DNA from 3 places in the Noviherbaspirillum saxi genome. Region 3 is predicted to be linked to each of the others. Evidence: predicted binding sites of a transcription regulator. Region 3 holds the regulator's gene; each other region holds the start of a gene.
What was found. Region 3 encodes HrcA, which represses chaperone genes, less so after heat shock. Its sites were predicted from a motif close to TTAGCACTCNNNNNNNNNGAGTGCTAA; they were not measured.
Positions count from the first base shown of each region.

Region 1 (10,550 bases), 110 kb from region 3:
ACCCAACAAATCATGGAGGTCGCCCGTGAACATGCGAACGGACGCATCGTCAGCTGCCTCGAAGGCGGCTACAACTTGTCTGCGCTCGGCCGCAGCGTGGTCGCCCATGTAAAGGCGCTGGCTGCGATCGACTGATCCGTTCAGTGGGGAATACAGCCGCAGCGGTTAAAATAGCGGCTTACTTTCAGAACAGATTCCCGCATGTCCATACAATGGTTCCCCGGTCACATGAACGCCGCCCGCAAAAAGGCGGCCGAATCCATGGAAAAGACCGACCTCGTCATCGAGGTGCTGGACGCGCGCCTGCCCCAAGCCAGTTCCAATCCCATGATCGAACAGCTGCGCAAGGAAAGGCAGCGACCGTGTCTCAAGATACTCAACAAGGCTGATTTGGCCGATCCGGAAGCCACCAAAGCATGGATCGCGTATTACAGCGCACAGAAAGACGTGTTCGCGGTGGCGCTCAGTTGCAAGAAGCCGGCCGATGTGGCGAAGGTGCCCGGTCTAGCGTTGAAGGTCGCGCCGCATCGCGGAACCGCATTGAAGCCGTTGCGCATGATGATCATGGGCATTCCCAACGTCGGCAAATCGACGCTGATGAATGCCTTGCTGAAGAAGCGCGTTGCCGCCGTGGGGGACGAGCCTGCGGTGACCAAGACCCAGCAGCGCCTCTACCTCGGCAACAACATGGTGCTGATCGATACGCCAGGCATGTTGTGGCCCAAGATCGCGCATCCCACCGATGGCCTGATGCTGGCCGCCAGCCACGCGGTCGGCACCAATGCGGTGATCGAGGAAGAAGTCGCGACCTTTCTCGCCGATCAGCTGCTCGTATATTATCCGCGACTGGTATCGGCCCGTTATGGCTTTGCGACGGAAGGCATCGATGGCGTCAGCGTGATCGAAGGCATTGCCAAGCGCCGCGCGTTTCGTCTCAAGGGCGGGGATCCCGATTTCGAGAAGGCCGCGCATACCTTGCTGCAGGATTACCGCAGCGGCGCATTGGGGCGCATCAGCCTGGAAACCCCGGACAGCCGCGCGCACCTGCTGGCGACCTACAACCCGCCGCCGATGCTTGGCGAACGACAGCAACCCGATGTAGAGGACGACGATGAACGGTGATGCGCCTTATGTGCTGCAAGCGACGAATGCCGGTGTTCTGACACTGACGCTGAACCGCGGCGATAAATTCAATCCACTGTCGGAAGAAATGCTCGACGCCTTGCAGGCCGCGCTCGACGAAGCGAAGCGCGATGCCGAAGTGCGCGTCGTCGTTCTCGCTGCAGCGGGCAAGGCCTTCTGTGCCGGGCATGACTTGAAGCAGATGCGCGCGCAGCCATCCGAGGCGTATTACAAGCGCTTGTTCAATCAGTGCAGCAAGCTGATGCTGACCATTCAGCAGATGCCGCAGCCGGTGATCGCACGCGTGCAGGGCATCGCAACCGCAGCAGGCTGTCAGCTGGTAGCGATGTGCGATCTCGCGGTTGCCGCGAGCGATGCGCGCTTTGCAGTATCGGGTGTCAATTACGGCCTTTTCTGCGCCACGCCTTCGGTTGCCTTGTCGCGCAATGTCTCGCGCAAGCAGGCGATGGAAATGCTGCTGACCGGAGAATTCATCGATGCCCAGACCGCCCGCGAACGCGGACTGGTCAATCGCGTCGCGCCGGCCGAACAGCTCGATACGGAAATTGCTGCATTGTGCGCGAGCATACTTGCCAAGCCGGCGGTAGCGATTGCAATGGGCAAGCAACTGTTCTACAAGCAGATCGACATGGGGATCAGCGCCGCTTACCAGCTGGCCGGGCAAACCATGGCCTGCAATATGATGGATGAAGCGGCGCTGGAAGGCGTGCAAGCCTTCATTGAAAAACGTGAGCCGGGCTGGAAGAAATAGGCATTCAATACATACCCGGTTCACCCACCCACGAGAATAAGGCATGAAGGTATTTCTTGCATCGTCGGAACATATCGACTGGCATCATCCATCGATCAGGCTTAAGGCCGAGCAGCTTGCCGCCGATGCGCAGTCCGACCATGACATTGCCGAGCGCTGCTTCGAGTTTGTCCGTGATGGCATCAAGCACAGCTGGGATTACAGACTCAATCCGGTCACCTGTACCGCATCCGACGTGCTGATGCACGGAACCGGATATTGCTATGCCAAGAGCCATCTGCTGGCCGCTTTGTTGCGAGCAAATGGCATCCCGGCCGGACTGTGCTATCAACGCCTGACCATTGCCGACGACCGTCCTCCGTTCTGCCTGCATGGATTGAATGCGGTTTATCTGAAAGACTACGGCTGGTACCGTATCGATGCGCGGGGCAACAAGGCGGGCGTCAACGCCATGTTTTGTCCTCCCAAGGAACAACTGGCATTTCCGATACTGCACGAGGCGGAGCATGATTTGCCCGAAATCTGGCCCGAGCCGCTGCCGGTGGTCATACACGCATTGACTACCCATGCGACCGTGGAAGAGGTGATGACCAATCTTCCAGACGTCGAATTGTTCGCCCGCTGACCGTCATAGGGATTGTCGGATTATCGCGCAGGTATTTGTTGCCCGACACGTGTCGAACGCATAAGACAAAAGGCCCGCCAGACAATGTCTCGCGGGCCTTTCTTTAGCGTCTACAGGACTGCGAAAGGCATTGCTGCCCTTCGCCGGCCGGTAAAAATTACATCATGCCGTCCATGCCGCCCATACCGCCCATGCCACCCATACCGCCCATGCCTGCGCCGCCAGCCGGCTTGTCTTCAACCAGTTCGGACACGGTGCAGTCTGTGGTCAGCATCAGGCCTGCGATCGACGCTGCGTTTTGCAGTGCCGAACGAGTGACCTTGGCCGGATCCAGCACGCCCATTTCAACCATGTCGCCATAGGTGCCGTTGGCAGCGTTGTAACCGAAGTTACCCTTGCCTTCCAGAACCTTGTTGACAACGACCGAAGCTTCTTCACCGGCGTTGGACACGATCATGCGCAGCGGCTCTTCGATAGCGCGCAGAACGATCTTGATACCAGCTTCCTGATCGGCGTTGTCGCCTTTCACGGTGATGTTTGCACGAGCACGCAGCAGGGCAACGCCGCCGCCAGGAACGATGCCTTCTTCAACGGCGGCACGGGTTGCGTGCAATGCGTCTTCGACACGTGCCTTCTTCTCTTTCATTTCAACTTCGGTTGCAGCGCCAACCTTGATCACTGCAACGCCGCCTGCCAGCTTGGCAACGCGTTCTTGCAGCTTTTCACGGTCGTAGTCGGAAGTCGCTTCTTCGATCTGAACGCGGATCTGCTTGACGCGCGCTTCGATAGCGGGATGTTCACCGGCGCCGTCGATCAGCGTGGTGTTTTCCTTGCCGATTTCGATACGCTTGGCTTGGCCGAGATCGGTCAGCGTGGCTTTTTCCAGAGTCAGGCCGACTTCTTCAGCGATCACTTGTCCACCGGTCAGGATGGCGATGTCTTCCAACATGGCTTTGCGGCGGTCGCCGAAGCCAGGAGCCTTGACGGCGCAAGTCTTCAGGATGCCACGGATGTTGTTGACCACCAGAGTTGCCAGCGCTTCGCCTTCGATGTCTTCAGCGATGATCAGCAGCGGACGGCCAGCCTTGGCAACTTGCTCCAGTACCGGCAGCAGGTCACGGATGTTCGAGATTTTCTTGTCGAACAGCAGGATGAACGGGTTTTCCAGAACAGCGACTTGCTTTTCAGGATTGTTGATGAAGTACGGGGACAGGTAGCCGCGGTCGAACTGCATGCCTTCGACGATGTCGAGTTCGTCGTTCAGGGACTTGCCATCTTCAACGGTGATAACGCCTTCCTTGCCGACTTTTTCCATGGCTTCAGCGATACGGTCGCCGATGGATGCGTCGGAGTTGGCGGAAATGGCGCCAACCTGGGCGATTTCCTTGGAAGTGGTGCAGGGCTTGGCGATGTTCTTGAGCTGCTCGACGGTGGCAGTCACTGCCTTGTCGATGCCGCGCTTGAGGTCCATCGGGTTCATGCCGGCGGCGACATATTTCATGCCTTCGCGGACGATTGCCTGGGCCAGCACGGTAGCGGTAGTTGTACCGTCACCAGCGTTGTCAGATGTCTTGGAAGCGACTTCCTTGACCATCTGGGCGCCCATGTTCATGAGCTTGTCTTTCAGTTCGATCTCTTTCGCGACCGAAACGCCGTCCTTGGTGACGGTCGGGGCGCCGAAGGAGCGCTCCAGCACTACGTTACGGCCTTTCGGGCCGAGGGTGACTTTAACGGCGTTAGCAAGAATGTTGACGCCTTCAACCATCTTGGCACGGGCGGCATCGCCGAATACTACGTCTTTAGCTGCCATGTTCGATACTCCTTAATATGATTGTTTGGATATCTGTATTACTTCTGGACAACGGCCATGATGTCTTCTTCGCGCATCACCAGCAGTTCGTCGCCTTCGACTTTCACGGTTTGGCCGGAGTATTTGCCAAACAGGACTACGTCGCCGACTTTGACTTCCAGCGCGCGAACTTTGCCATCTTCGAGGATCTTGCCGTTGCCTACAGCGAGGATTTTGCCCTGATCCGGCTTCTCCGCAGCGGCTTCCGGGAGAACGATGCCGGACGCAGTCTTGGTTTCCTGGTCGAGGCGCTTGACGATGACGCGATCGTGCAATGGACGAAGGTTCATACAAACTCCTTAAAAATCAATAAGTTATAATTGTTTGCGGCTAGTGTGCTGCAAAGCGTATTTCACCGTGCAGCATGACCGCACTGGAAAAATTGGTAGGCTAGAGGAAATTGTTAGCACTCTCCCCTAACGAGTGCTAAGTATATGGGCGACAATTTGTTTTTTCAAGAGCGGCTGTTTTCATGTCATCTCAAACCGGCCGGGCGCTGGCGCAGAAATGCGAACAGGCAGGAATGAATTTTGGGAAAAAGATCGCATGGATGCGCGGCGGGCCCCATTTTAATGGCGGATAGGCGCCGGACTCGGAAGATCGTCGAATCTTTGATTTAAATAAATAACCGTTTCCTCAAAGGAAACTTTTATTCCAGCCTGTGGATGCGACCGATAAGTTATTAATCGCACATAAAACAAAAAGCCCTTTTGGAAGGGCCAAGGGCTTTTTCCCGATTCGCAAATCGCTTCGGTAGCTTTTTTCCAGACAATCAGGCCAGGCCGACCTTCACATCGATATTGCCACGGGTTGCGTTGGAATATGGGCAAACTTCGTGCGCCTTATTGACAAGCGCCTGGGCAGTGGCCTGTTCCAGGCCTGGCAAGGAAACGCTCAACTGTACTGCCAGGGCGAAACCGCCGCGATCGTTCGGGCCGATACCGACATGCGCAGTCACGGCGGCATCCGCCGGCAGCGAAGCCTTGGTTGCCATTGAGACAAACTTTAGCGCCGACAGGAAGCAGGCCGAATAACCTGCAGCAAACAGCTGCTCCGGGTTGGTGCCGTCGCCGCCCGCGCCGCCCAGTTCTTTCGGCGTGCTCAGTTTGGCTTCGAGTTTCTTGTCGCTGGTAACGGCGCGGCCATCGCGGCCGCCGGTTGCTGTTGCTTGCGCTGCGTACAGAATTTGCATGAGATTTTCCTTGGTGAGTTGGGTGCCTGACCGGTGGTTTCGCAGGCGATGGAGATAATATAGCACTCAATTAAATTGTGTGCAATTTAAATTCCGGCCGACTTGTTTGCCATATTCGACTCGTGTGTTCAGCCTTGGGTTTTTGCCAAGTCGTCGCGGATCGTCGATAACTGGCTGCGCAGCATTGCAAGCGCTTCCTGCGGCTGGCCGCTCGCGCACAGCACTTGATGCGGAATATTTTGCGCTTTCTTCTTCAGCGCGCGGCCTTCCTTCGTGAGTGTAATCCTTACTTGTCGTTCGTCGGTTTCGTCGCGCGTGCGGGCAATGAGTTCGGAGGCTTCCAGCCGTTTGAGCAGCGGCGTCAGGGTTCCGGAATCCAGGAAAAGCTTTTCGCCTATGGATTTGACCAGCACATCGTCTTCCTGCCACAACACCAGCATCACCAGGTATTGCGGATAGGTAAGCCCCAACTTGTCGAGAAAGGGTTTGTAGGTTTTGGTCATGGCCAGCGAAGCCGAGTACAGCGCAAAACAAAACTGATTATCCAGTGCAAGCGGGTCAATGGCTGACGGACGGGGAGGGGGGAGGGATTTGGACATGGTCTGCGGGCCCGGCGTGGGATAATCGATTGTGTGTAATCTAATATCCACCATCGTATGCGAATTTCAACCAGTCTCCAAGTTGCGTGTATGTTACTTGTACTCGCATTCCGCGCGCATGCCCAACAAATGCCGATTCCCGTTGCGGATGCCTTGCAACGCGCCGATATTCCCGCCAGTGCTGCCGGTATCTATGTGCAGGAAGTCGAAAATGGGGAGGTAATGGTGGCGTCGAACGACACTACGTCGCTCAATCCCGCGTCGACCATGAAACTGGTGACCAGCAATGCCGCGCTTGAAATCCTGGGCCCGACCTTTTCCTGGAAAACCCAGGCCTATGCGAGCGGCTCACTCCAAGGTGATGTCTTGAATGGAGATCTGATCATCAAAGGCAGCGGCGACCCGAAGCTGGTACTGGAAAACTTCTGGCTGTTCCTGCGCAGGATCAGGGCGCGGGGAATACGGGAAATCAAAGGACATGTCGTGCTCGACCGCAGTCTGTTCGAAAGCCTGCCGCATGACGCCGCGGCATTCGATGGCGACCCGGCCAAGCCTTATAACGTAGGACCGGATGCCTTGCTGTTGAATTACAAGGCGCTCGGTTTCCGCTTCACACCGGACCCGAGGACGCGCTCGGTGCAGGTGACCATCGACCCGCCGCTGGCGCCGTATTCCATCGCGGCGCCACGGCTCGGCAATGGAGATTGCGGAGACTGGCGCAATAGACTGCATGCCAGCATCGATGCTGCGGGAGCGCGGTTTCCCGGCACCCTGCCCGCATCGTGCGGCGAAAAAATCTGGTATGTACATCCGCACCAAATGACGCATACGCAGTACTTTGCGCTGATCTTCCGCAAGATGTGGGCCGACATGGGCGGCACGCTGCAAGGCGACGTGCGCAATGGCGCACTGCCTGCGGCGGCACAGCTTGTCGCCGAATGGGAATCGGCATCGCTGGCGGAAGTTATTCGCGATATCAACAAGTACAGCAACAACGTAATGGCGCGGCAACTGCTGCTGACGCTCGGGGCCGTCATAACACGACTGCCGGCGACGACTGAATACGGGGCCGCGGTGGTGCGGACCTGGCTAGGCAACAAGGGAATCGATGCGCCGGAACTCAGCATCGAAAACGGCTCCGGCCTGTCGCGTACGGAACGCGTATCGGCTCGCACACTCGGCCGCATGCTGGTGGAAGCATACCGCGGACCGACCATGCCGGAGTTCATGTCATCGCTGCCTCTCGTCGCTTACGACGGTACCATGCGCTCCCGTCTGGTGAACCAGAGCGTTGCCGGCAAGGCGCATATCAAGACCGGCTCGCTGAATGAAGTCCGCAGTGTTGCCGGCTATGTGCTCGCGGCGTCGGGCAAGCGCTATGCGGTGGCTTGCCTGATCAATCATCCGAATGCCGAGCGTGGACGCGAAGCGCAGGACGCGCTGCTGCAATGGGTCTACGAAAAAGGTTAGGTCCAGGCAAGACGACCGTTTGCATTCCCTGATTCTCCGATATAAAAACCTTGCTGCAGCGCGCCAGACAGATGGTATTCTTGCCAGCAAGACTGCGGCAACATAGCCCGGCAATACCATAAAAGCCAAATCAGGGATCATGCATGGCGGAGCTTACGATCGAGGGCGCGACCACGGCGCCGACGCTTGCCACGGAAGGCCGTGGGCAGCCGCCGCCTGCCGCTGGACAGCCTCGCCCTGCAAGGCCACAGCCCGATTTTGATCCCGCAGCGCCGCAGGCTTTCCAGTTTACCGGCACCGGTTCCGAATATTTCCGCATCTGGGTGGTCAACCTGCTGTTGACGATACTGACGGCCGGTATCTATTCTGCCTGGGCCAAGGTGCGCCGCCTGCAATACCTTTACCGCAATACGCGGGTAAACGGGACGGTGTTCGATTACCACGGCAATCCCATAGCCATTCTCAAGGGACGTATCGTTGCACTCGTTCTGGTAGCGGCCTACCACATTTCATTTGATATCTCGCCGGTGGTGGCGATTGCAGTCGGCGTCGTGCTGTGTGCGGTCATGCCCTGGCTGCTGGCGCGTGCATTTCGCTTCAAGATGGCCAATTCCAGTTACGGCGGGGTGCATTTCCACTTTCGCGGCACGGGGGGCGAAGCCTATCGCAAGCTGGTCATTTTTCCGGTGATGCTGGGCGCGATCGGCTTATTTGCCTGGAGTGTCGCTACTTCCTTTTCACGTAATCCCGGTATCGGCTTCATTGTTCTGGTCGCCCTGGTGCCCATGCTTGCGCTGGCTGCCACGGTGCCGCTCGCGCATTATTTTCTCAAGCGCTATCAGCACGAACATGCGGATTTTGGTACGACCGCCTTTTATTTTCACGGAAATGCCTCGGGCTTTTTCAAGACCTATGCAAAAGCGGTCGGTTTCCTGTTTCTTGGCTCGATCCCGGCCGGCATCTTCGCTTTCCTGACCGCGCGCGTTTACGCGCTGCTGGCCGATACCCTGTTCGGCTGGCTCTTTACACTGCTGTATGGCGTACTAAGCGCCTACGCGTTTTACCTGTTTGTACGCGCCTATCTGGAAAGCCGTATCCAGAACATGGTGTGGAACCATACCGAAATAGGGCAGCATCGATTCGAGAGCAAGGCAGGCGCACGCAAGCTGCTGTGGATACATGCGACAAATCTGCTCCTCATTACCTTTACACTCGGTCTGTACAAACCATTCGCCACGATCCGCCTGGTCCGGTACAGGGTGGAAAGTCTGAGTTTGGTTCCGGGCGGTCCTCTTGAAGACTTCATGGCCGACAGGATGGATGATAGGGTCGGCGCGGCCGGACAGGAAGCCGGTGATCTGTTTGATATCGATATTGCCCTATGATCGACGCTTATTTCTTCGACGGCAGCAGCACCCGCCGCCATGCGGTCCAATTGTTCATACACAAAGGCATCGTGGCAATGAGCGGCGAGGGCGTACGGCGTTCCGTGCGGCTGTCCAAGGTACAGGTTTCCGAACGGCTCGAACATGCGCCGCGCATACTGCGTTTGCCAGATGGCGGACACATCGAGAGCAGCGATCCTTCGCTTGAAAAGACGTTGCGACGCAACGGCTATCGCGAGCCGCGCGTGGTGCGCTGGCAGCGCAAGTGGCCGCTTTCGCTATGCGCGCTGGTATCGCTGCTGGCGCTGCTGATTGCCGGGTACCAGTGGGGCTTGCCCTGGGCTGCCGATACGCTGGTGCAGAATGTACCACCCGCGATGGAAAAACGTATCGGCGACGAACAATTGGCGCTGATCGATGCAGGCTGGATGGAAGCGTCGCGACTGGATCCGCAGGAACAGGCAAGGCTGCGCCAGCTGTTTGCCGGCCTCAAGCAGCCGCGCGGCGAACAGACGCCATACCGGCTTGAATTCCGCCACAGCACAATGGGACCGAACGCGTTCGCTCTGCCCAATGGCGTGATTGTGATGACTGACCAGCTGGTCAAGCTGGCCAAGGACGACAAGGCCGTGCTCGGCGTGCTGGGCCATGAGCTCGGTCACGTGCAGCGCCGCCATTCCTTGCGGCGCCTGTTTCAGGCTCTGGGTGTGGGCGTCGTGATCAACCTGGTGGTCGGCGATGTTTCCAGTGCGCTGGCAGCGGTACCGACTTTTTTGCTCGATCAAAAATATTCGCGCGACTTTGAGCGCGAAGCCGACCAGTATGCGATCGACATGATGCAGGCCAACGGCATTGCTCTGACCCCGATGGCGGAACTGTTTGAAAAAATGGCTGCGTCGCATGCCCATGACGATGATGCCGAGGACGATGAAGAACAAGAGGACGGACCGACAGCGCCCAACGGCAAGCAGGATGAGGAATCGCGTCTTGTCAAGTCTATTGAATACCTGAGCTCGCATCCCAGCGACGAAGAACGCATCGCGCGCCTGAAGGCGGCGGACGGACAGCGCGGCGTGCCGGGAGCAGGCGGCTGAGCGGATTGCGACTGTCTGCCGCTCTTACACTTTTACAGGACCATCGGTTGATCGGACAGCTGGTTTCTGGTGGAACCGTCATCCGGGTAATGTTGCTGAAGTAAGGCGTTCAAGCGCGTCAGTGCCGCCAGCGTACTGTTGTGATAATCACCGCGCGCAAATCCTTCGGTCATCGTACGGCAAATGGCTTGCCACTCGCTGGCGGGAACGATCTTGCCGACACCGCGATCGGCGACGATCTCGACCTGGTGATCGGCAAGGTTGACGTAGACCAGCACGCCGCAATTTTCTTCAGTATCCCAGACCCCGTATTGGGCGAACAGCGCGCGTGCACGTTCGCGCGGCGGCATCCCGGCCAGGACTTCCTGCAGACCTAACGCCGGCTCGACGATCAGCCTTACCTCGGCACGATGCCGACGTTCACCCTCGGTGATCGCTGCTT
Region 1 is NZ_QYUO01000001.1:1,028,246-1,038,795, forward strand. It holds gene D3871_RS04970 (histone deacetylase family protein) at 1-135, shown strand, start outside; gene ylqF (ribosome biogenesis GTPase YlqF) at 202-1,122, shown strand; gene D3871_RS04980 (enoyl-CoA hydratase) at 1,112-1,894, shown strand; gene D3871_RS04985 (transglutaminase-like domain-containing protein) at 1,938-2,519, shown strand; gene groL (chaperonin GroEL) at 2,677-4,329, opposite strand; gene groES (co-chaperone GroES) at 4,368-4,658, opposite strand; gene D3871_RS05000 (organic hydroperoxide resistance protein) at 5,141-5,560, opposite strand; gene D3871_RS05005 (MarR family winged helix-turn-helix transcriptional regulator) at 5,689-6,159, opposite strand; gene dacB (D-alanyl-D-alanine carboxypeptidase/D-alanyl-D-alanine endopeptidase) at 6,289-7,629, shown strand; gene D3871_RS05015 (YjgN family protein) at 7,773-9,014, shown strand; gene D3871_RS05020 (M48 family metallopeptidase) at 9,011-10,108, shown strand; gene D3871_RS05025 (TPM domain-containing protein) at 10,141-10,550, opposite strand, start outside.
Region 1: a site for HrcA is predicted at 4,772-4,798, ahead of groES (co-chaperone GroES). Genes of this name have one in related genera too.

Region 2 (10,550 bases), 280 kb from region 3:
ATTCGATGGTCGGCGATATCAAGAATACGCAAGTCGACAAGAGCCGCACCATCACGGTCGAGTTCGATGCCAATGCGCACGGACCCTGGCGTTTCCGCCCGACGGTGGCGAGCGTGCAGGTACATCCCGGCGAAATGGCGCAAGTGGTGTATGAAGTGGTCAATACGCAGTCGCGCAGCATGGATGCACAGGCGATTCCCAGCTATGCACCGCAGCAGGCAACTGCCCATTTCAAGAAAATGGAATGTTTTTGCTTCAAGCAGCAAACGCTCGGGCCGAACGAGGCAAAGCAAATGCCGGTCGTGTTTTATATCGATCCGGCCTTGCCAAGGGATGTAAAGACGATAACATTGTCGTATACATTCTTTGAAGTCGGTGGCGCGGGCAAAAAAGCGAGCTGAAGGTGGACGACTTAAAAAAGGCTACGCAACGCAAGGCATCGTTCGGTGCCACACTGAAAGCAGTGTTCTGGTCGTTTTTCGGTGTACGAAAGAAAAGCGATTATGAAAGCGATGCGCAGCAGCTGAACCCGGTGCACGTCATTATCGCAGGCGTGATCGGCGCAATCATATTTATCGCGACGCTGTTGCTGATTGTGAAGAGCGTCGTTGGAAAGTAACTATTTAAAATTTGTATTGGGAGATGGAAATGGGTTCTCAACACGCTAAGACGGCGCCGTACTATTTCGTACCCGGCCCGTCCAAATGGCCGGTACTTGCAGGTGCATCCCTGCTGTTGACAATGGCTGGTGCGTCCGCCTGGGTCAATGGATATGGCTGGGGTCCAGCGGCCAATATCATCGGCATTCTTGCGACGATTGTCGTGTTGTATTACTGGTTCGGCGAGGCATTCGCAGAATCCGAAAGCGGCCTGTACAGCGACCGCATCGACCTGTCGTTCCGCTGGAGCATGAGCTGGTTCATCTTTTCCGAGGTCATGTTCTTCGCCGGCTTCTTCGGCGCATTGTTCTATGCGCGCAGCATCACGATGCCCTGGCTTGCGGATATCGACCACAAGATCCTGTGGCCGGACTTCACGGCGCAGTGGGGCAATACTCCGGGAGGAACCATCGACCCGTTCACCAAGATGGGACCGTTCCCGATTCCGACCATCAACACAGCCCTGCTGCTGGCATCCGGCGTTACCTTGACCATTTCTCACCATGCATTGCGCCTCGGCGATCGCGGCAAGACAGCATTCTGGCTGCTGGCAACCATTGTCCTCGGCGCCGTCTTCATGGGCTTTCAGGTCTATGAATACATGCATGCGTACAGCGACCTGAACCTGAAGCTCACCTCGGGCATCTACGGTTCCACGTTCTTCATGCTGACCGGCTTCCACGGATTCCACGTTACGCTTGGTGCCATCATGCTTGCGGTCGTGCTGTACCGTCTCATGAAAGGTCACTTTACCGCCGACAATCACTTCGGCTTCGAAGGCGCAGCCTGGTACTGGCACTTCGTCGACGTTGTCTGGCTTGGCCTGTATGTTGTTGTCTACTGGCTGTAAGCAACAAATTCCGGCATGAAAAAGCCGCACTTCGGTGCGGCTTTTTTACTGGATGGGCAGGATAGACAATGCGCTAACGAATGCCTGTCGGCTGTATCCATCCCTGGCTATGCGCAATAAGAATCAGGATAAACAAGGTAATCGAAAAGCCGACGCGGAATGCCAGCGCTCTTACGGTCCGATTGCTTCTTCCCTTGTCGCGCATCAGAAACACAAGAGCCGAGCCAAGGCTTGCGAGAATCAGGATGAAGGCGATCGCAACGAGAATTTTCATGACGCGTGTGGCACTCAAGTGATGCCGGGTATCAAAGATGATAACCGGCTTGTTTAAAGAGACATTGTAATGCCATTCAACTTCCGCTTTCGGTGGATTCCCTTCATTGCCGCGCTGCTGGTTGCTGCGGTAGGCATTGCATTGGGAAACTGGCAGACCAGGCGGGCGCAGGAAAAACATGAGATCGAACAGCGGATGGTTGAGCGCGCACAGGTCCCGGCGCTAGCACTGAGCGGCGCAAACGATGCGCCCGCCGATATCGAATTCATGAACGTGACCATCCGCGGCGAATATTTACCCAACTGGACCGTTTATCTCGATAACCGGCCCTACAAGGGAACACCGGGTTTTTATGCATTGACCCCGTTGAAAATTGCCGGATCCGACATGCATGTACTGGTGTCGCGCGGCTGGATCAAGCGAGACGTGGCGGATCGTACCCGACTCCCGCAGATACCGACGCCGGCCGGAACCGTGGAAATTAACGGCGTTGTGCGCAATACCAGCAGCCGCCTCTTGCAGCTGGGCAAGGCCGAACCGATCAAGCCCAATGCAATTGTTCAAAACGCAGAAGCAGTGGACATCGGCCGCGCCGCCAAGCTGCGCATCTATCCGTTTGTCGTCGAACAAATGACCGATACGCACGACGGCTTGGTGCGTGATTGGCCGCGCCCGTCGGCTGGTGAAGACAAGCATCGGGGATATGCATTTCAGTGGTATGCGCTGGCGGCGACAGCACTTCTTTTTTTTGTTGTGACAGGATTTCGACGTGGAAGAAAATAAGCAACGTAAGGGTGGACGATGGAAATTGTTCGCGGTGATTGCCGTCTGCGCATCGCCGATGATTGCATCCTATCTCACCTACTATGTGATCAAACCCGAAGGGCGTACCAACTACGGCGCACTCATCGATCCGCGCGCGCACCCGATGCCCGAGCTGGGAACCGTGACGCTAGCCCGCACGCCGGTTTCACTGGATAGCTTCAAGGGCAAATGGCTGATGCTGCAAGTCGCCGATGCGGAATGTCAGCAAGACTGCCGCAAACGGTTGCATGACATGCGTCAGCTACGGCTTGCGCAGGGCAAGGAAATGGAGCGTATCGAACGCGTGTGGCTGGTAACCGACAACAAGCCGCTGGAAACGACGCTGATGCGCGAATATGACGGGATGCAAATCCTGCGCGTGCAGCCCGACAAGCTAAAAGCCTGGCTGCCGGCGGAAAGCAATACCATGCTCGCTGATCACATCTACATGATCGATCCATTGGGTAACCTGATGATGCGCTTCCCGAAAGATGCCGATCCCAACAAGATCAAAAAGGATCTCGGCAAGCTGCTGAAGGCGTCGCGCATCGGATAACGGAACCGTCATGCTGATACAACTCGCCATCCTCGGTCTGCTTGCCGCCTTGCTGCCGCTGACCATCGTCTGGGTCTCTAGCGACCAGAACAAGTACCGCAAACTGGTCTGGGTGACCGTCTTCCTGACATTCGATCTCATCATGTTCGGCGCCTTCACGCGGCTGACCGATTCCGGGCTCGGTTGTCCGGATTGGCCCGGTTGCTACGGACACGCCAATCCCTTGCAGGCGCATGAGCAGATCAGTGCAGCCGAAGCGGCGATGCCAACCGGACCAGTGACGGTTGCAAAGGCGTGGATCGAAATGATCCACCGCTATCTCGCGATGGCGGTTGGCGTGCTGATCATTTCCATCATGGTCATTGCCTGGCGCGGCTGGATCAAGTCGCGCCGCGCCGACCTCAGATTTTCGCCGACGCTGCCGACTCTTCTGCTCGCTTTCGTCTGTCTGCAGGGAGCGTTCGGTGCGTGGACGGTAACGTTGAAGCTGCAGCCTGTGATTGTCACGATCCACCTGTTGCTCGGCATGTTCCTGCTATCCATGCTGGTGTGGCTGGGCGCACGTGAGAACATGCACCATCCGGTAGCCGCGCCCGCCCGGTCATTGCAGCGGATGGCGGCAGTGGCGCTGATACTTCTTTTCCTGCAGATTGCGCTCGGCGGCTGGGTAAGCACCAATTACGCGGCGCTTGCCTGTACCGATTTCCCCCTGTGCCACGGACGTGTCATCCCCGACATGGATTTTGAGCATGGTTTCACCTTGTGGCGGCATCTGGGAAAGACCGCCGATGGCGAATACTTGCCGTTTGCCGCGCTTACTGCGGTGCACTGGGTGCACCGGAACTTCGCCTTTGTCGTGGTGATTTTTATTGCATGGCTTGCGCACAAGGCGCTGCATATCGAAGGCCTGAGATCCAACGCGCGCTGGCTGCTGATCGTGCTCGGTGCGCAGTTTCTGACCGGCATGTCCACCATCTTTCTGAAATGGCCATTGGCGCTTGCCGTGATACACAATGGCGGCGCCGCACTCCTTGTGCTGCTGCTGACCATGCTAAACTACCGGGTTAGAATTCCGGCGCAGCCTACGGCGGACCATGCCGCAACGCGGCTGTCGGCCGCATGAGAACCAAGTGACTACCCTGACCGCACACCCGAATCGCATCGCCCAATATTGGGCACTGACCAAGCCGCGCGTTACCCAGCTCGCGGTGTTCTGCGCTGTGATCGGCATGTTCCTCGCATCGCCGGACCTGCCCGACTGGCGGATCGTCGTTGCGGCGACCATCGGCATCTGGCTGCTTGCCGGCGCCGCATTCGCTGTCAATTGCCTGGTCGAGCGGGAAATCGATTCGCGTATGGCGCGGACCGCCCGCCGCCCGATGGCGCGCGGCGAAATCACGGTGGCCCAGACGCTGGTGTTTTCCGGCATTATCGGCGGCGCGGGAATGTGGGTACTGTTCACCTTCGTGAATCCGCTCACGATGTGGCTGACATTTGCCACTTTCGTCGGTTATGCAGTGATTTACACCATGCTGCTGAAGCCGGCGACGCCGCAAAACATCGTGATCGGCGGCTTGTCCGGCGCGATGCCGCCGGCGCTGGGCTGGGCCGCAATCGCCAATGACGTGCCGATGCAGGCCTGGATTCTCGTGCTAATCATTTTTGTCTGGACGCCGCCGCACTTCTGGGCACTGGCACTGTATCGCCGTGACGATTATGCGCGCTCCGGCCTGCCCATGCTTCCGGTGACCCATGGCTTGAAGTTCACCCAGTTCCATATCTGGCTTTATACAATTGCCCTGGTTGCAACAACGATGCTTCCGTATGCCGTGCAGATGAGCGGCTTGATCTACTTGGCGAGCGCGGCGGTGCTGGGTGCGGTATTCCTTTGGTATGCATGGCGCATCTATCGGCATTACACCGATCTGATCGCGCGCAGGACCTTTGCCTATTCCATCATTTACCTGTCGCTCCTTTTCGTGGCTTTGCTGGTCGACCACTACCTGAAGTTTTAAAGTATGCGCTTCTCTTTCTCTCGCCATTCCGCCTCATTTCTGCTGCTGGCTGCCTCGCTGTTGCTCGGTGCTTGCGATCGACAGCAAGAGGGAGGTCAGCTGTCGTCCGCGGCGCCGACTTCTGCATTCAAGAATACCGATGTCACCGGTCTCGACTATGCGAAGGATTTCGCCATGCCCGACCATAACGGCACGCTGCGTACCCTCGCCGACTTCAAGGGCAAGGCAGTCGTGGTGTTCTTTGGCTATACCCAATGTCCGGACGTTTGCCCGAGCACCATGGCGGAAATGGCAAGCGTCATGCAGCAACTGGGATCGCAGGCCGACAAGGTGCAAGTCCTGTTCATTACGGTAGATCCGGAGCGCGACACCGCGGCATTGCTGTCCAAATACGTGCCCGCATTCCATCCGAGTTTCCTGGGGCTGGTCGGCGACAAGGCGGCAACGCAGAAGATCGCCAAGGATTTCAAGGTGTTTTACCAGAAGGTGCCTGGCAAGGAAGCCGGATCCTATACCATGGACCATACCGCCGGAAGCTATGTATTCGATCCTCAGGGGCGCATCCGCCTGTTCGTTCGCCACGGGCAGGGCGCGGAACCCATCGTGCACGATCTGAAGTTGCTATTGTCCTGACCGATCCCGGGTCACAGGAAACAAAAAGGCGCTCCGCAGAGCGCCTTTTTTACTTGAGCTGGCTGTAATCAAACATGCATATCAAGCATAGGAAGCCAGCGCACTTTTCATTTTCTTCAATGCCGCGCTTTCAATTTGACGAATGCGCTCGGCAGACACACCGAATTCGTCTGCCAGTTCATGCAGCGTCGCGCCGGAACCATCGTCGTTTGCCAGCCAGCGCGCTTCAACGATGCGGCGGGAACGCGCATCCAGCCTGCCAAGCGCGGCTTCAAGTCCTTCCGATTGCAAGCGGTCATACTGGCGGGCCTCCAGTTCTTTCGTCGGCTCGCTTGCCTCGGAGGACAGGTAGGCGATCGGCGCGAACTTGTCATCTTCGTCATCGCTCGGTGCATCCAGCGCAATATCATGGCCTGACATGCGGGTTTCCATTTCGATGACTTCTTCGCGCTTCACATTCAATGTCCGTGCGAGTTCATCGACCTGGGTCGGTGTCATCGCGTCCAGACCTTCCTTGTGGCTGCGCAGATTGAAGAACAGCTTGCGTTGGGCCTTGGTTGTCGCCACCTTCACCAAACGCCAGTTCTTCAAGATGTACTCATGCATTTCCGCCTTGATCCAGTGCATTGCATACGATACAAGGCGTACACCTTGATCCGGATCGAAACGCTTGACCGCTTTCATCAAACCGATATTGCCTTCCTGAATCAGATCTGCGTGCGGCAGTCCATAGCCGAGATAGCCGCGGGCAATGGATACCACCAGCCGCAAGTGTGACATGACAAGCTTTTGTGCAGCGGCAAGGTCGTTATTCTCACGGAACTGCCGCGCATAGGACGTCTCTTCCTCATGCGTCAGCATGGGAATACGGTTGACCGCCGAAATATAGGCTTCGATGTTGCCAAGGTTGCCAGAAAACCCGAGAGTCAAGGCAGTATTACCGGCCGGAACCAATGCAGACTGTGCAGTTGTTTTCATTCTTTCTCCTTGCTTCTCAAAGCAGCGATCGCCACAAATGTGCTTGCGATCCACTCTTTGAACATTATATTAGCACTCTCATTTAATGAGTGCTAATCGATGATCTCAACAAAGCTGATAGCGCGCAGCTATTGCGCAACTGTAACGATTAGTGAGGGTGACTTTAGGCTACGTCGCATGAGATAAGTTGCGGGAGCTCAAAGAAAAAAGCCGTAGCAGACTTGAAAGGGACGAAATTAAAGTTTTGCCAAATGCCGCTTAACGCACATCAAGGCCCCGACCAAGCCTAGCCCGGCACTTGTAGCAAGCAGAGCAAATTGAGTGAAACCGTCCAAGGACGCAAGGCGGAATTCAGACGCATACAAACGGGCGAACTCCATCACGGCATCGTTAAGAGGTTGCAAGCCCACCATGACCACGCCAAGCGCAAGGCCGCCAGCCATCAGCCCCAACAGGGCGCCCGAATAGTAAAACGGGCGACAGATGAATGCATCGGTGGCACCAAACATCCGGCACACCGCGATTTCCTCGCGTTGCGTCATCACCTGCAGACGTATCGTATTAAATACCACTGCAACCACGACCACGCCAAGTGTCGTCGCCAGGAACAGCAATGCGAGCCTCAACACCTGCATCAATGCGGCCAGTCGCTTGACCCATGCCGAATCGATCTGGACATATTCGACTCCCGGCAAGGCTTTCAGCTTGGCGGCAAGCGCTTCCACCCGTGCCGCGTCGCCGGAATTCTGCACGCCCGACAACTTGAGTACGTAACCGTCCGGAAGAGGGTTTTCGCCCAGCGCGGTAATCGCATCCGATAACCCGGTCTTGTCCTTCAAGAGCGTCAGCGCGCGCTCGCGCGGGATGAACTCCAGGCGACCGGTGCTTTGCGACGCCTGCACGATATTCCGAATCTGCGTGGCAAGAGCGGTCGCGCGTTCCCGCGGTGTATCAAGCGACATGAACAGGCTGATTTCTGGTTCGACCGCGAGCTGTTCCGATATCGGCCTGACGTTTTCCAGTATCGTCAACCCGGCAAACGGGAGTGCCAGCGCGATCGCCACCACCAGCACATTAAGCACAAAACTGCCGGCCGAAGACCTCACATGCCCGACGGCATCCCGCAATGCTGCGATATGTTGGGTGATCCAGTTCATGATGGTAGCGTCTCCCCAACGGCCGCCGGGGTGTCGATCAGGCGTCCCGCCTGCAACCGAATGATACGGTCCGCACCACGCAATATCGCTTCGTCATGGGTCGCAATCAGGCAGGTCACGCCGGCCACATGAAACGCCATTAATGCATCCATGACTTTGCCTGCGCTGGCACGGTCAAGATTTGCGGTAGGTTCGTCGGCAAGGATGATTTGCGGGCGGTTGACAATGGCGCGCGCAATGGCAACTCGTTGCTGTTCTCCGCCGGACAGGGCCAGGGGTTCCGACAGCGCCTTGTCCGTCAGACCTACCTTGTCCAGCGCCGCACGTGCGCGCTTTTCGGCTTCGTTGCGTGGCGCGCCGGTGATCAGCAAGGGCAGCATCACATTGGCCAGCACCGTACGATCGCTCAGCAGGTTGGCGGGCTGAAACATCAAACCCAGATTGCGCCGCAAGTAGGGAATGCCGGAGGCGGGCAATTGCCCGATATCCTGGCCGTTAACCAGCACGCTGCCGGAAGTCGGACGTTCGATTGCCGCGATCATCTTCAACAGGGTGGACTTGCCGGCGCCGGAGGGCCCTGACAGAAATGCCAGTTCTCCTTTTGCAATCGACAGCGTCACGTCGGACAGCGCGGCGCCGCCGCGACCGTATTGCTTGGACACCCTGTTGAATTCGATCATGTCAGTAGCGCGTCGACGAATTCTTCGGCATTGAATGGCTGCAAGTCTTCGATCTTTTCGCCTACGCCGATAAAGTACACCGGAACCGGGCGCGTCTTTGCGATTGCGGCCAGCACGCCGCCCTTGGCAGTGCCGTCGAGTTTGGTGACCACCAGGCCCGTCAAGCCGAGCGCATCGTCGAACGCCTTGACCTGCGCCAGCGCGTTCTGTCCAGTATTGCCGTCTATGATGAGCAGCACCTCGTGCGGTGCCGATGCCATGCCTTTGGCGATCACGCGACGCACCTTTTTCAGTTCTTCCATCAGGTGCAACTGGGTCGGCAGGCGTCCGGCCGTGTCGATCATCACCACATTGGTGCCGCGCGCGCGCGCCGACTGCACCGCGTCGAATGCAACCGCTGCCGGGTCGCCCGATTCCTGGGAAATGACCGACACGTTATTGCGTTCGCCCCAAATGGTAAGTTGCTCTCTGGCAGCCGCACGGAAGGTGTCGCCAGCCGCGAGCAGCACCGATTGATGGTGCGCCTGCAAGTGCTTTGCCAGCTTGCCTATCGTGGTCGTCTTGCCTGCGCCGTTCACGCCGGCGATCATCATCACCATGGGCTGATGGCGTCCTAGCACCATCGGCTTTTGCAGCGGCGTCAGCATGTCGATCAACAGCGTGCGCAAGGCGGCCTTGACCTGCTGAGCATCGGTCAGCTTCTCGCTCTTTACCTTCTTTTTCAACGCGTCGAGGATGAATTGCGTGGCTTCGACGCCGGCATCCGATACCAGCAGTGCAGATTCGAGCTCCTCGTATAAATCCTCGTCGATCTTTGCGCCGACGAACAGGGTGGTCAGGTTGGTCGATGTTTTCGACAGGCCGGCCTTGAGGCGCTGCATCCATGACTGCTTTTGCTCGGGCGCAGGCGGCGCGGCAGGAACGATTTCGCCTTCTTCCTCCTCGACGGGTGCCGGGGCTTTCGCTGCGGCAGGCGGTGCTACCGGCACGGGCGCCGGAATCGGCGTGGGTGCGGCGACAGGCACGGGTGCGGGCGCTGAGGGCGCAGCAGGCACCGGCGCGGGCGCAGGTGCTGCAACCGGTACAGGCACCGGTACAGGGACCGGCACCGGTTCCTGTACCGGTGCCTGTACCGGTTCTGGCGCCGCCGGCGCGACATCCCGCTTGAACAAGCCAAACCAGGATTTCTGCTCAACCGGGGCCGGGGCAGGACTGGTCGGGACTTCGGCGGCGGGTGCCTCGGCCTGAACGGCCGGTTCTTGGGGCGCAGGCGTGTCTTTCGGTTTTTTCTTGAAGAAACTAAACATTCGGGCAGGGGGAGAAAAGGCAGTCCGGCGCGCATTCAGTCACGTCGCCGAAAGAAGATACAATCGGAACCTCATTTGATGCGCGGCGCTGCCTTGCCATCCAGCCGTGCGCCTGCTGCATCATTACCAACCCCGTATTTTATCAGAGCATAGACCATGAAATTTCGGATCGCCGTATTGCTGTCGGCGTGCGTGCTGAACTGGCTGCCTGCGGTCGCCAGCGCGGCAGCGGACACTGCACAAGAGTTCATGTTGAATAACGGCATGAAAATCATTGTCAAGGAAGACCATCGGGCTCCGACCGTCGCCCATATGGTGTGGTACAAGACCGGGGCGATGGACGAGCACAATGGCACGACCGGCATTGCGCATGCGCTGGAACACATGATGTTCAAGGGTACCAAGACCCTCAAGCCAGGCGAATTCAGCCAGCGCGTCGCCGCCCTCGGCGGTCGCGAAAATGCCTTTACCAGCAAGGATTACACCGCCTATTTCCAGCAGATCGAAAAATCCAAGCTGGAGCAGGTCATGGCCCTGGAAGCGGATCGCATGGCCAATCTGGTATTCGACAAGGATGAATTCACACGTGAAATCCGCGTGGTAATGGAAGAGCGACGCTGGCGCACCGAGGATCAGC
Region 2 is NZ_QYUO01000001.1:634,930-645,479, forward strand. It holds gene D3871_RS03135 (cytochrome c oxidase assembly protein) at 1-401, shown strand, start outside; gene D3871_RS03140 (DUF2970 domain-containing protein) at 404-619, shown strand; gene D3871_RS03145 (cytochrome c oxidase subunit 3) at 649-1,509, shown strand; gene D3871_RS03150 (twin transmembrane helix small protein) at 1,583-1,783, opposite strand; gene D3871_RS03155 (SURF1 family protein) at 1,853-2,566, shown strand; gene D3871_RS03160 (SCO family protein) at 2,553-3,143, shown strand; gene D3871_RS03165 (COX15/CtaA family protein) at 3,154-4,266, shown strand; gene cyoE (heme o synthase) at 4,274-5,158, shown strand; gene D3871_RS03175 (SCO family protein) at 5,162-5,791, shown strand; gene rpoH (RNA polymerase sigma factor RpoH) at 5,873-6,769, opposite strand; gene D3871_RS03185 (cell division protein FtsX) at 7,006-7,926, opposite strand; gene D3871_RS03190 (cell division ATP-binding protein FtsE) at 7,923-8,606, opposite strand; gene ftsY (signal recognition particle-docking protein FtsY) at 8,603-9,913, opposite strand; gene D3871_RS03200 (M16 family metallopeptidase) at 10,070-10,550, shown strand, end outside.
Region 2: a site for HrcA is predicted at 6,839-6,865, ahead of rpoH (RNA polymerase sigma factor RpoH). Genes of this name have one in related genera too.

Region 3 (10,550 bases):
AGCGGTACATCACGTCATTGATCGTGTAATTGCGCACATGGCCCATGTGCAGCTTGCCGGACGGGTAGGGCAGCATCGAGCAGGCATAGAACTTTTTCTTGTCCTGGCCGTTCTTGTCTTTGGCGTGTTCGACGGTCTTGTATGCGTCGATCGCGGTCCAGTGGTCTTGCGCCGCTTTTTCGACGTCGCCGGGGAGATATTTTTCTTGCATGACGGATGATGCTGAAAGTGAAATTGAACCCGTCATTATACTTGCTCGCCGGGAGCTGTTGCCGGCAACGGCAGCGGGAATTTCGCCGCAAAATCAATGCGGATGCGGTTTCAAGTCAGCGCAATACCAGGTCGACCGCCGGTTTTTCACCGTTTTCCGCAAATAACTGGTTGACTTCGGCGCTGCACTCTTCCAGTGCCGCAAGAATCTCGGGCGCGTCGCGCCGCAAGACATCGGAGTGAAGAATCTGGATCTGCAGCAGTTCGTCAGGGTGCAGAACGAAGGACGACATCCCGTCGCCGTCGCGCAGTCCGCTCAGGCAATCGATCCAGGCATCCATGTTGTTGCCGTAGAACTCAGGGAAGCCGAAAGCCGCCTTGCAGGTGCGGTGGAATCCAGCCCAGTCGGACATTGTGCGGCCATCGAGTTGTACGGCAGGCATGAAATTATTGTTTCTCTTTGGCGTCGGTCACGAAACCCATCTTGGTCATGCCGTTGTTCTGTGCGGTGGCCATGACTTGCGCAATGATTTCGTACCGTGTGGATTTGTCGGCGCGCAGCTGCAGGTCGGGTTGCGGCTGCTTCTTTGCTGCGACAGCCAGCCGGTTGCCGAGTTCCTGCTGCTCGATCGGGTCGTTGTTCCAGAAAATCGTGCCCTCGCCATTGATGGACAGTGAAATGGTTTCCGGTTTTTCCGGCGAGGCCGCCGATTGCGCATTGGGCAAATCGAGCTTGATTGCGTGGGTAAACAGCGGCGCGCTGATAATGAAAATCACCAGCAGCACCAGCATCACGTCCACCATCGGCGTGACATTGATATCCGCCATCGGTGCCTGCTTCTTGTCGTCGTTGAATCCGCCGAATGCCATGATGGTCCGCTCCGCTTGTGCTTTACTTGCCGACGCGCGCGCCGGTGGTCAGGTAGGCGTGCAGATCGTGTGCGAAGGCGTCGAGTTCCGCCAGCGTGACGCGATTGACGCGGGTGAATGCGTTATAGGCAAGCACCGCGGGAATGGCCACCACCAGCCCGAGCGCCGTCATGATGAGCGCTTCGCCCACCGGCCCGGCCACCTTGTCGATCTGTACCGTGCCCGCAGTCGATACCGCAACCAGCGCATGGTAGATGCCCCATACCGTACCGAACAGGCCGACGAAGGGAGCGGTGGAGCCTACCGATGCCAGCAAGGTCAATCCGCTTTCCAGCCGCGAGGAAACGCGGTTGATTTCCTGGCGCAGGGTGCGTGTGATCAATTCTCCCGGGTCGACATTCGCATTGAGCGAGCCTGCCTGAGCGGTGACATTGGCCGCTTCGGCGCTTTGCACGGCCAACGGCGCATACACTTGTTCGCTGTCGGCGTTCTTGACGATGGCGATGGCGTCGGTGAGCGTCGGCGCTTTCCAGAAGCCGTCGAGCGCGCCCGCGCTTCTGCGGATCCGCCATGAGCTCCAGGCCTTGGAAAAAATGTAATACCAGCTGACGACGGACATCAGCAACAGCAGGTATGCCACCGAATGCGTGACTGCATCGCCTTGGGCCCAGTAATGCGCGAATCCGAGTGTTTCGTTCATGGTGATCGTGAAATGTAAATTAGTTTTGCAGTTTAAACGGAATAGGAATCAGAAACCATTCACTGACCGGCTTGCCGTCGCTGGTTGCCGGTTCGAAGCGCCATGATTGGACCGCGTTTTTCGCCGACTGGTCGAGCAGCGGCGACCCGCTGGAAGTCCGGATTTCGACCGTGCCCGCATTGCCGTCGGCCTGCACGAATACGCGCAGTAACACGGTGCCTTCCTCTTCCATCTGGCGCGACATCCTTGGATATTCGGGCTTGCGGTTGCTTGCCGCATAACGGGCGGGAATCGATACCGGTGTTTTTGCGACAGGAGCAGGCGCCGGAGCTGGCGGCGCCGGTGGGGCCTGCACAACGGTGGTGTTCGATGGTGTCGGCTTGGCGTCGAATGACACTTCCGGTGTTTGAGCACGCGGTGCGGGCGTTTCTTTCGGTACCGGTTTGGGTGTCTGTTTGCGTTCGATGCGCGGCCTGGGCTCGGGTGGCGGCTTGACCGGCGGCTGTGCTGGCGGTTCGGGTAGCGGTTCGGGTGGCGGGGGTGGGGCAGGCGCCACCGGCAACGGTGCCGGCGGCGTCGGTTCCAGCAACGCCACTTCCATGGGTTTGGGCGGCGTGTCAGGCTTTTTCTTTCCAGTCAGTCCGGGCAGTACAATGCCTATCAACGCCGTATGCAGCAACAGGGCGGCGATAGCGGGAATGACCGATGCCGATCGCATGCGGGTTCCGGTGTTCGTCCGCCGTGTTGTCAGTGTCCGCTTACAGTCCGAGCACGGCCTGCATATCGTACAGGCCGGTCTTCTTGTCCGCCAGGAAGCGCGCGGCGCGCAAACTGCCCTGCGCATAGCTCATGCGGCTGGACGACTTGTGCGAAATCTCGATACGCTCGCCGATGCCGGCAAAAAGCACGGTATGGTCGCCGACGATGTCGCCGCCGCGGATGGTGGCAAAACCGATCGAAGAAGGATCGCGTTCGCCGGTCACGCCTTCGCGCGCATAGACGGCCACATCCTTCAGATCGCGGCCGATCGATTCGGCGATGACTTCGCCCATCTTCAATGCCGTGCCGGAGGGCGCATCGACTTTGTGGCGGTGATGCGCTTCGATGATTTCGATGTCGTAGCCGTGTGAAAAGTTTTTTGCCGCCATCTGCAGCAGTTTCATCGTCACGTTGACGCCGACACTCATGTTGGGTGCAAACACGATGGCGGTCTTTTCGGCGGCAGCGGCAATCGCCGCTTTTCCGGCGTCGTCGAAGCCTGTCGTGCCGATGATCACCTTGATGCCGTGCGCTGCGCAGTACTCCAGATGTTTCAGTGTGCCTTCAGGGCGAGTGAAGTCGATCAGGAATTCCGCATTTGCAAGCCCGGCAGCCAGTTCGGATTCGATCGCAACATTGGCCGGCTTGCCGAGAAATGCCGCGGCATCGGTGCCGATGCTGGGCGATCCAGGCACGTCGAGTGCTCCGGCCAGCACCGCATCGTCGGCATTTTGCACGGTTTCAATCAGCATGCGGCCCATGCGGCCAGATGCACCTGCGATGGCAATTTTCAATTGACTCATGATGGCTAGAAATTATTTGGCCGGTTTAGAGCCGGCGATGAATGCAAGATATTCCTGCTCGGTGGGCAGGGTGCCGCCGTCGATGCTGGCCAGGCGGTTATCCTTGAAAAATACCGAGACGCGGCTGGACAGCACTTCGCCTGTGCGCTTCTTGAGACGGAAGACATAATCCCAGCGGTCGGCATGGAAAATATCGGTCAGCAGTGGCGTGCCGAGTACGAAACGGACCTGCTCGCGTGTGACGCCTTCAGGACGCTGCATGCCTTCCTTCAACTGGGCGACCATTTCGCGGGAAACAAAATTGCCTTGCTGGATATCGACCCGATAAGGGGAAAAGACGCCGAGAAAGCGTTGCACGCCGGTCGGTCCGGTGGAGGTGACGCCGCTTGTCGGCGTGTTCGTTGCAGTGGCGGCTTGTGCAGATGCGGCTTCAACCGGTTTTCCCGCTGCTGCGGGCACCGCCGGTTCTTCCATCAACGGATTTTTCGATGCACATCCTGCCAGGCACATTGCAAGCGCCAAGCCTGCCACGCCGCTAACCGACGGTGTACGATCCAGTAAAGCAAACAACATTCGCATAGTGGGTCTCAATTCATTGAGCAATTGGGCCAAAACGCTATATGATAAAGCAGATAACCAGATTCCGACTAACAACATGCCTAGCAATCCTTCCGAACTGAAAGCCAGCGGACTCAAAGCAACCCTTCCGCGGCTCAAGATCCTTGATATTTTCCAGAACAGCTCTGTACGGCATCTGAGTGCCGAAGATGTGTACAAAATTTTGCTTACTGAAAATATGGATGTTGGTTTGGCAACGGTATACCGGGTCTTGACCCAGTTCGAGCAAGCCGGCCTGCTGCACCGTAATCATTTCGAAACCGGAAAAGCGGTCTTTGAATTGAACCAGGGTTCGCATCACGACCATCTGGTTTGTCTCGATTGCGGCCGCGTCGAAGAATTTTTTGACGCTGAAATCGAAAAACGCCAGCAAAGCGTTGCGAACGAGCGCGGCTTCCAGATTGCCGAACATGCGTTGGCGCTTTACGGTCATTGCACCAAGACCGATTGTCCGCATCGGAATCGATAGGCATAGCGGTCGATGATCTCTTTGCCGCGCGTATGACTATCGACACCAGAAGCTTCCCGCGCAAGATCATGCGCTGTCAGGCGATTGTCGTGATTCCGGGTGTGACGCCGATAAGTGCCCGCACGCTGGACATTTCACTCGGCGGCGTGAGTATTGTCATCGCCGAACAATTACGCGTCGGTCAGGAATGCAAGGTGGGATTCGAAGCGCCGCTGAATGGCAAAACCGTCAGGGTGATGGGCGCCGCGAAAGTGGTCTACAGCATACTGAGCGGCGCAGACGGCTTTCGGGTCGGCATGCAGTTTCTCAAGCTGGATCCCGCCAATCACAAGACGGTTGCCGAGCTGATGATGGGGTGAGGCCGGCATGCTGTGACGCAAATTGCGCGCGGCCAGCCGGAGGGTTCAGGTATGGCTGAGCGCGTTGGACAGCAGTTTCGCAGTGATATCGACAATCGGGATCACGCGCTCATAAGCCATGCGTGTCGGACCGATCACGCCAAGCGTACCTACAATCTTGCCATTGACTTCATAGGGTGCGGTGACCACGCTCATTTCATCGACAGGCAAGAGTTGTGAATCGCCGCCGATGAAAATCTGCACGCCGGCTGCTTTGCTGGAGACGTCGAGCAATTGCATCAGGCTGGTCTTTTGTTCGAACAGGTCGAACAGCTTGCGCAGCGAAGTCATGTTCGACGCCAGGTCGGTCACGCTGAGCAGGTTGCGCTCGCCGGAAATCACCATATCCTCGCCGCCCTCGGCCATGGCATCGCTGCCGGCCTCGACCGCCGCCTGCATCAGGCGCGTCATGTCATCGCGCAGCTGACGCAATTCTCCCTGCAGGCGAGTGCGAATTTCATCGAAACCCAGACCGGCGTAATGCTGGTTGATGTAATTGGCCGCCTGGATCAGCTGCGACGGCGTGTAATCGACGTCGGTCAGCAGCAATCTGTTCTGTACCTCGCCATTGGGAGCGACGATCACCAGCAGGATGCGCTTTTCCGACAGGCGCAGGAATTCAATCTGCTGGAAGATCGACTCGTGGCGCGGCGTCATGACCACGCCGGCAAATTGCGATAGCGACGACAGGATCTGCGCTGCATTGGAAATGATTTTTTGCGGCGACTTCAACTGCAGTCGCAGCTGCATCTTTGCTTCGACGGTCAATTCATCGATCGACTGCACGGTCAGAAGCGTATCGACAAATACCCGGTAACCACGCGGAGTCGGAATGCGTCCGGCCGACGTATGGGGGCTGGAGACGAATCCCATTTCCTCCAGGTCCGCCATGATGTTGCGAATGGTCGCGGGCGACAATTCAAGCCCGGAAATCTTGGAAAGCGCACGTGAACCGACTGGCTGCCCATCGGCGATATATCGTTCTACCAATGCTTTCAGCAAAGTTTGTGCGCGAGTATCGAGTTGCATACAGTTATTCTATGCGATGCAAGGCGGCAGGTGCCACCTTCTGTTGCCATCCAACGCCATAAAAAACTTGATTGTTATCAGAGTTTTACCGTTCCGGCTTTACTGGTTGTTACGCAGCCAGTCTTCCAATTCGAACAAGTCCGCGCAGATTGCATCCGGTGTAACGCCATCCGGCAGGGTGCGAACCGGTTCAAGTTCCCTGCGGTTCATCCAGGCGGCACGCAATCCGGCTTTTTGCGCGCCATCCACATCGAGCCAGGGATCGTCACCTACATAGATTGCTTCTTGTGGCTCTACTTTCAAGGCCTCGCAAGCGGCATGGAATATTGCGGCGTCCGGTTTCGCGCAGCCAAAACTGTGCGCCGCCACGGTGGCGTCGAACAGATGAGCAATACCGATCGCATGCAGATCGGACACACCGTTCGATACCGACGCCAGCGCGTAACGATGCCGCAGGCTGGTCAGCGACGGGGCGACATCGGCAAACAGCGGAACTTCGTTGCGGGCGCGGGAAAACACATGCATTGCCTGATCGACCATGCCCGGGTCCTCGCCGGCTGCAGTAAAGGCTTCTATCAGTACTGCATGCCGCAGCGCGCGCAGATCGAGCTGGTACACCGGATCGCTGTCCATCAAGGCTTGGCGCCGCGCGCGCATGCCGTCGATTGAAACGCGGTCGGCGACGCTGGGCACATGGGTTCTCAGCCATTCGAACAGCAGGTTTTCCGCGCGCTTGATGACCGGAACGATGGGCCACAAGGTATCGTCCAGGTCAAACAGCACGGCTTTGATTGTTGACATATCGGGTCCAGGGATCGGTTTCAGAGAGAATTCATGACTGCGCTAACACTCGCTTCCTGTAACAGGTACTGAAATTATGGTCTAATCTCCAGCATGTTGCCTGCCACGCCACCCTCCCGACCGCTTGCTTTCCAGACCATTGCCGTCATCGGCAAGTATATGGCTGCCGGCATTGAACAATCGCTCTCCGACATCGCCGCTTTCCTTTTGGAAAAGGGGCATAAGGTTGTGCTTGAAGCCGAGACCGCCCGCAACGTCGATTTGCCGGGCGTCGAATCGATGACGCCGCAGGAAATCGGCCAGCATGCCGACGTCGCAATCGTTGTCGGCGGCGACGGAACCATGCTGGGCATTGCCCGCCAACTCGCACCTTATCAGGTGCCGCTGATCGGCATCAACCAGGGCCGCCTCGGTTTCATGACCGATATCTCGCAAGACAGCATGATCGCTGTCCTGACCGAAATGTTGCGCGGCAATCTGGAGTCCGAGCAGCGAACGCTGCTTGAAGGTACGGTATTGCGTGACGGACAAGCGATTTTTCATGCATTGGCGTTCAACGACGTCGTGGTGTCGCGCGGTCCGACCACCGGCATGGCGGAACTCAAAGTCGAAGTGGACGGGCGCTTCATGTACAACCAGCGCTCCGACGGTCTGATTATCTCCACGCCCACCGGTTCCACCGCCTATGCATTGTCCGCGGGCGGGCCGCTGCTGCATCCCAGTCTGTCCGGCATTTCCCTGGTGCCGATTGCGCCGCATGCCTTGTCCAACCGGCCTATCGTGGTGCCCGATTCCAGCAATATCGTGATCGAAATCATGGGTGGCCGGGATATCAGCGTCAATTTCGACATGCAGTCGCTGGCAAGCCTGCAACATCACGACCGTATTGTGGTGCGTCGGTCCGCCCACACCATTACCTTCCTGCATCCGCAGGGCTGGAGCTATTACGATACCCTGCGTGAAAAGCTGCACTGGAATGAATATCCGTCAGTCACGGGGAAGTTAAAATAGCGGCCTTGCATCCGATCACCATGGCAAACAGGGAGGGCGCTGCAACCTCAGGTCGCAGCAGCTGCCCGATGCGCCATGATTTATACGATTGAAATAAAAACATGTTGCGCACACTTTCGATACGCGATTTTGTCATTGTCGATTCGATCGAACTGGAATTCGCACCGGGCTTTACCGTGTTTACCGGCGAGACCGGCGCGGGAAAATCCATCCTGATCGATGCCCTCGCGCTTGCTCTTGGCGGGCGCGGGGACGCCAGCGTCGTGCGCGAAGGTGCGGCCAAGACCGACATCACCGCCGAGTTCAGTACTGCACCGGAGATCGAGGACTGGTTATCCGAACACGAATTTGGCAATGAAGACGGCGGAGTCCTGATGCGACGGGTGATCGACAATGCCGGCCGCTCCAGGGCATTCATCAACGGTGTCGTCGCGACTGCCTCGCAACTGCGCGAACTCGGCGAAATGCTGGTCGACATCCATGGTCAGCATGCGCACCAGTCGCTGCTCAAGACCGATGCACAGCGCGTGCTGCTGGATAGCCAGGCTGGCTTGCTGGAAGACGCAAAAGCCGTTGCCTTCGCCTACAAATCCTGGCGCGCGCTGGCCAGACAAAGAGAAGAATTCGAGGCGAATGCAAAGAGTGTGCTGCTGGAGCGAGAACGGCTGGAATGGCAGGTCGGCGAACTGGAAAAGCTGGCGGTCAAGCCGGGCGAATGGGCCGAAATCAGCACCGAGCACAGCCGGCTGTCGCATGCGGCCAGCCTGATCGAAGGGGCGCAGGAAGCGCTCGATGTGATATCGGAATCGGATACCGGCCCTATCCTGTCGCAATTATCTTCGCTGGTACTCAAGCTGGGAAAGCTGGCCGATATCGATAATGCGCTCAAACCGGTGGTCGAAGCGCTTGAGCCTGCACGCATCCAGTTGCAGGAAGCGGTGTATGGACTGAATGACTATCTCGGTCGCGTCGAACTTGATCCCGAGCGCCTGCATGCGGTTGAGGCCAGGCTGGATGCGATTCACTCCACTGCACGCAAATTCCGTGTCGCACCGGACGATTTGCCGCAGGAATACGACAGCCTCTCGGCCCAGCTCAGGCAGTTGGCGGATGCAAGCGATCTCGATGCAATGCGGGCACAGGAAGAGAAGCTCAAGGACGCCTACATGAACGTGGCGCAGAAGCTGTCCAAGGCGCGCGCCAAGGCTGCCAAGGCGCTGGGGCAGGCAGTCAGTGCGGCGATGCAGGACCTGAGCATGGCAGGCGGGCGTTTCGACGTCGCGCTCAATGCCTGCGAGCCGGCCGCCTATGGGATCGAACAGGTGGAATTTCTGGTGGCGGCGCATGCCGGCACTTCCGCGCGGCCGCTGGCCAAGGTCGCTTCGGGTGGTGAACTTGCGCGTATCTCGCTCGCCATTTCCGTCATTACCTCCAGCGCCACGGCAACGCCGACCCTCATCTTCGATGAAGTCGACAGTGGCATTGGTGGCGGCGTTGCCGAAGTGGTGGGGCGCCTGCTCAAGCGCCTGGGGCAGGATCGACAGGTATTGTGCGTTACGCATTTGCCGCAGGTCGCCAGCCAGGCCAACCAGCATTTTCAGGTCAGCAAGCGCAGCAGTGAAGGCCGGACGATGTCGAACATCGATGCACTGGACGCCAAGACGCGTATCGAAGAAATCGCCCGCATGCTGGGCGGTATCGAAATCACCGCGACCACGCGCAAGCATGCGCGCGAATTGTTGGCTTCCTGAGGCTGGGTTCCTGAACCGCCAACCTACATTCCCGATGATTCGACCGGACTTCAAGGCAAGCAATGCGTCCTAACAAGGAACCTTCTTACAAGCATGGCATGATCGCCAGAACGGCTGTCGTGCTGGTCAACCTCGGCACACCCGATGCACCGACGGCGCCAGCCTTGCGGCGCTATCTGAGGCAGTTCCTGTCCGACCCGCGCGTGGTCGAGATCCCCAAAGCGGTCTGGTGGTTCATTCTGAACGGCATCGTCCTGCCGTTCCGCTCGTCGAAATCGGCGGCCAAGTATGCTTCGATCTGGACCAAGGAGGGCTCGCCGCTCCGGGTCCACACCGAGAAGCAGGCCAGCCTCCTGCGCGGTTATCTGGGCGAGCGCGGTCACGACGTACAGGTCGTCCATGCAATGCGTTATGGCCAGCCCGGCTTGCCGGAAGTGCTGGATAAATTGAAGGTCGACGGCTGCGACCGCATTCTTGTCCTGCCCGCTTACCCGCAGTATTCCGGCACCACCACCGCTTCCATCTTCGATGCGGTATTCAAGCATTACTCGCGTGTGCGCAATGTTCCCGAACTGCGGCTGGTCAAGCATTATCACGACCACGAAGGCTATCTGCTGGCATTGAAAAAGGCGATTCTCACGTATTGGGATATGCATGGCCGACCCGACAAACTGGTGATGAGCTTTCATGGCGTGCCGAAACGCACGCTGATGCTGGGCGATCCGTATCATTGCGAATGCCACAAGACGGCACGTCTGCTCGCCGCCCAATTGCAGCTTGGCGCGGAGGAGTATGTGGTGACCTTCCAGTCGCGTTTCGGCAAGGCGGAATGGCTGCAACCGTATACCGCACCGACCTTGAAGGCGCTTGCAAGGGAAGGCAGGCGGCGCGTCGACGTGATTTGTCCAGGCTTTATCAGCGACTGCTTGGAGACGCTGGAAGAAATCGCGATGGAAGCGAAGCAAGACTTTCTTACTGCCGGCGGCAAGGAATTCCATTACATCCCTTGCCTGAACGAAGACAATGCCTGGATTTCAGGAATGGCTGAAATTGCCGAGCAACACATGATCGGATGGCCGACGGTGCTGACCCCACTGATGCGCGATGACCTGCGCAAGGAGGCGGAAGTCT
Region 3 is NZ_QYUO01000001.1:914,437-924,986, forward strand. It holds gene leuS (leucine--tRNA ligase) at 1-211, opposite strand, end outside; gene D3871_RS04410 (barstar family protein) at 327-653, opposite strand; gene D3871_RS04415 (ExbD/TolR family protein) at 658-1,080, opposite strand; gene D3871_RS04420 (MotA/TolQ/ExbB proton channel family protein) at 1,103-1,780, opposite strand; gene D3871_RS04425 (energy transducer TonB) at 1,800-2,498, opposite strand; gene dapB (4-hydroxy-tetrahydrodipicolinate reductase) at 2,539-3,342, opposite strand; gene D3871_RS31520 (outer membrane protein assembly factor BamE) at 3,355-3,699, opposite strand; gene fur (ferric iron uptake transcriptional regulator) at 3,998-4,429, shown strand; gene D3871_RS04445 (PilZ domain-containing protein) at 4,462-4,788, shown strand; gene hrcA (heat-inducible transcriptional repressor HrcA) at 4,834-5,856, opposite strand; gene D3871_RS04455 (HAD family hydrolase) at 5,956-6,657, opposite strand; gene D3871_RS04460 (NAD kinase) at 6,751-7,668, shown strand; gene recN (DNA repair protein RecN) at 7,770-9,419, shown strand; gene hemH (ferrochelatase) at 9,482-10,550, shown strand, end outside.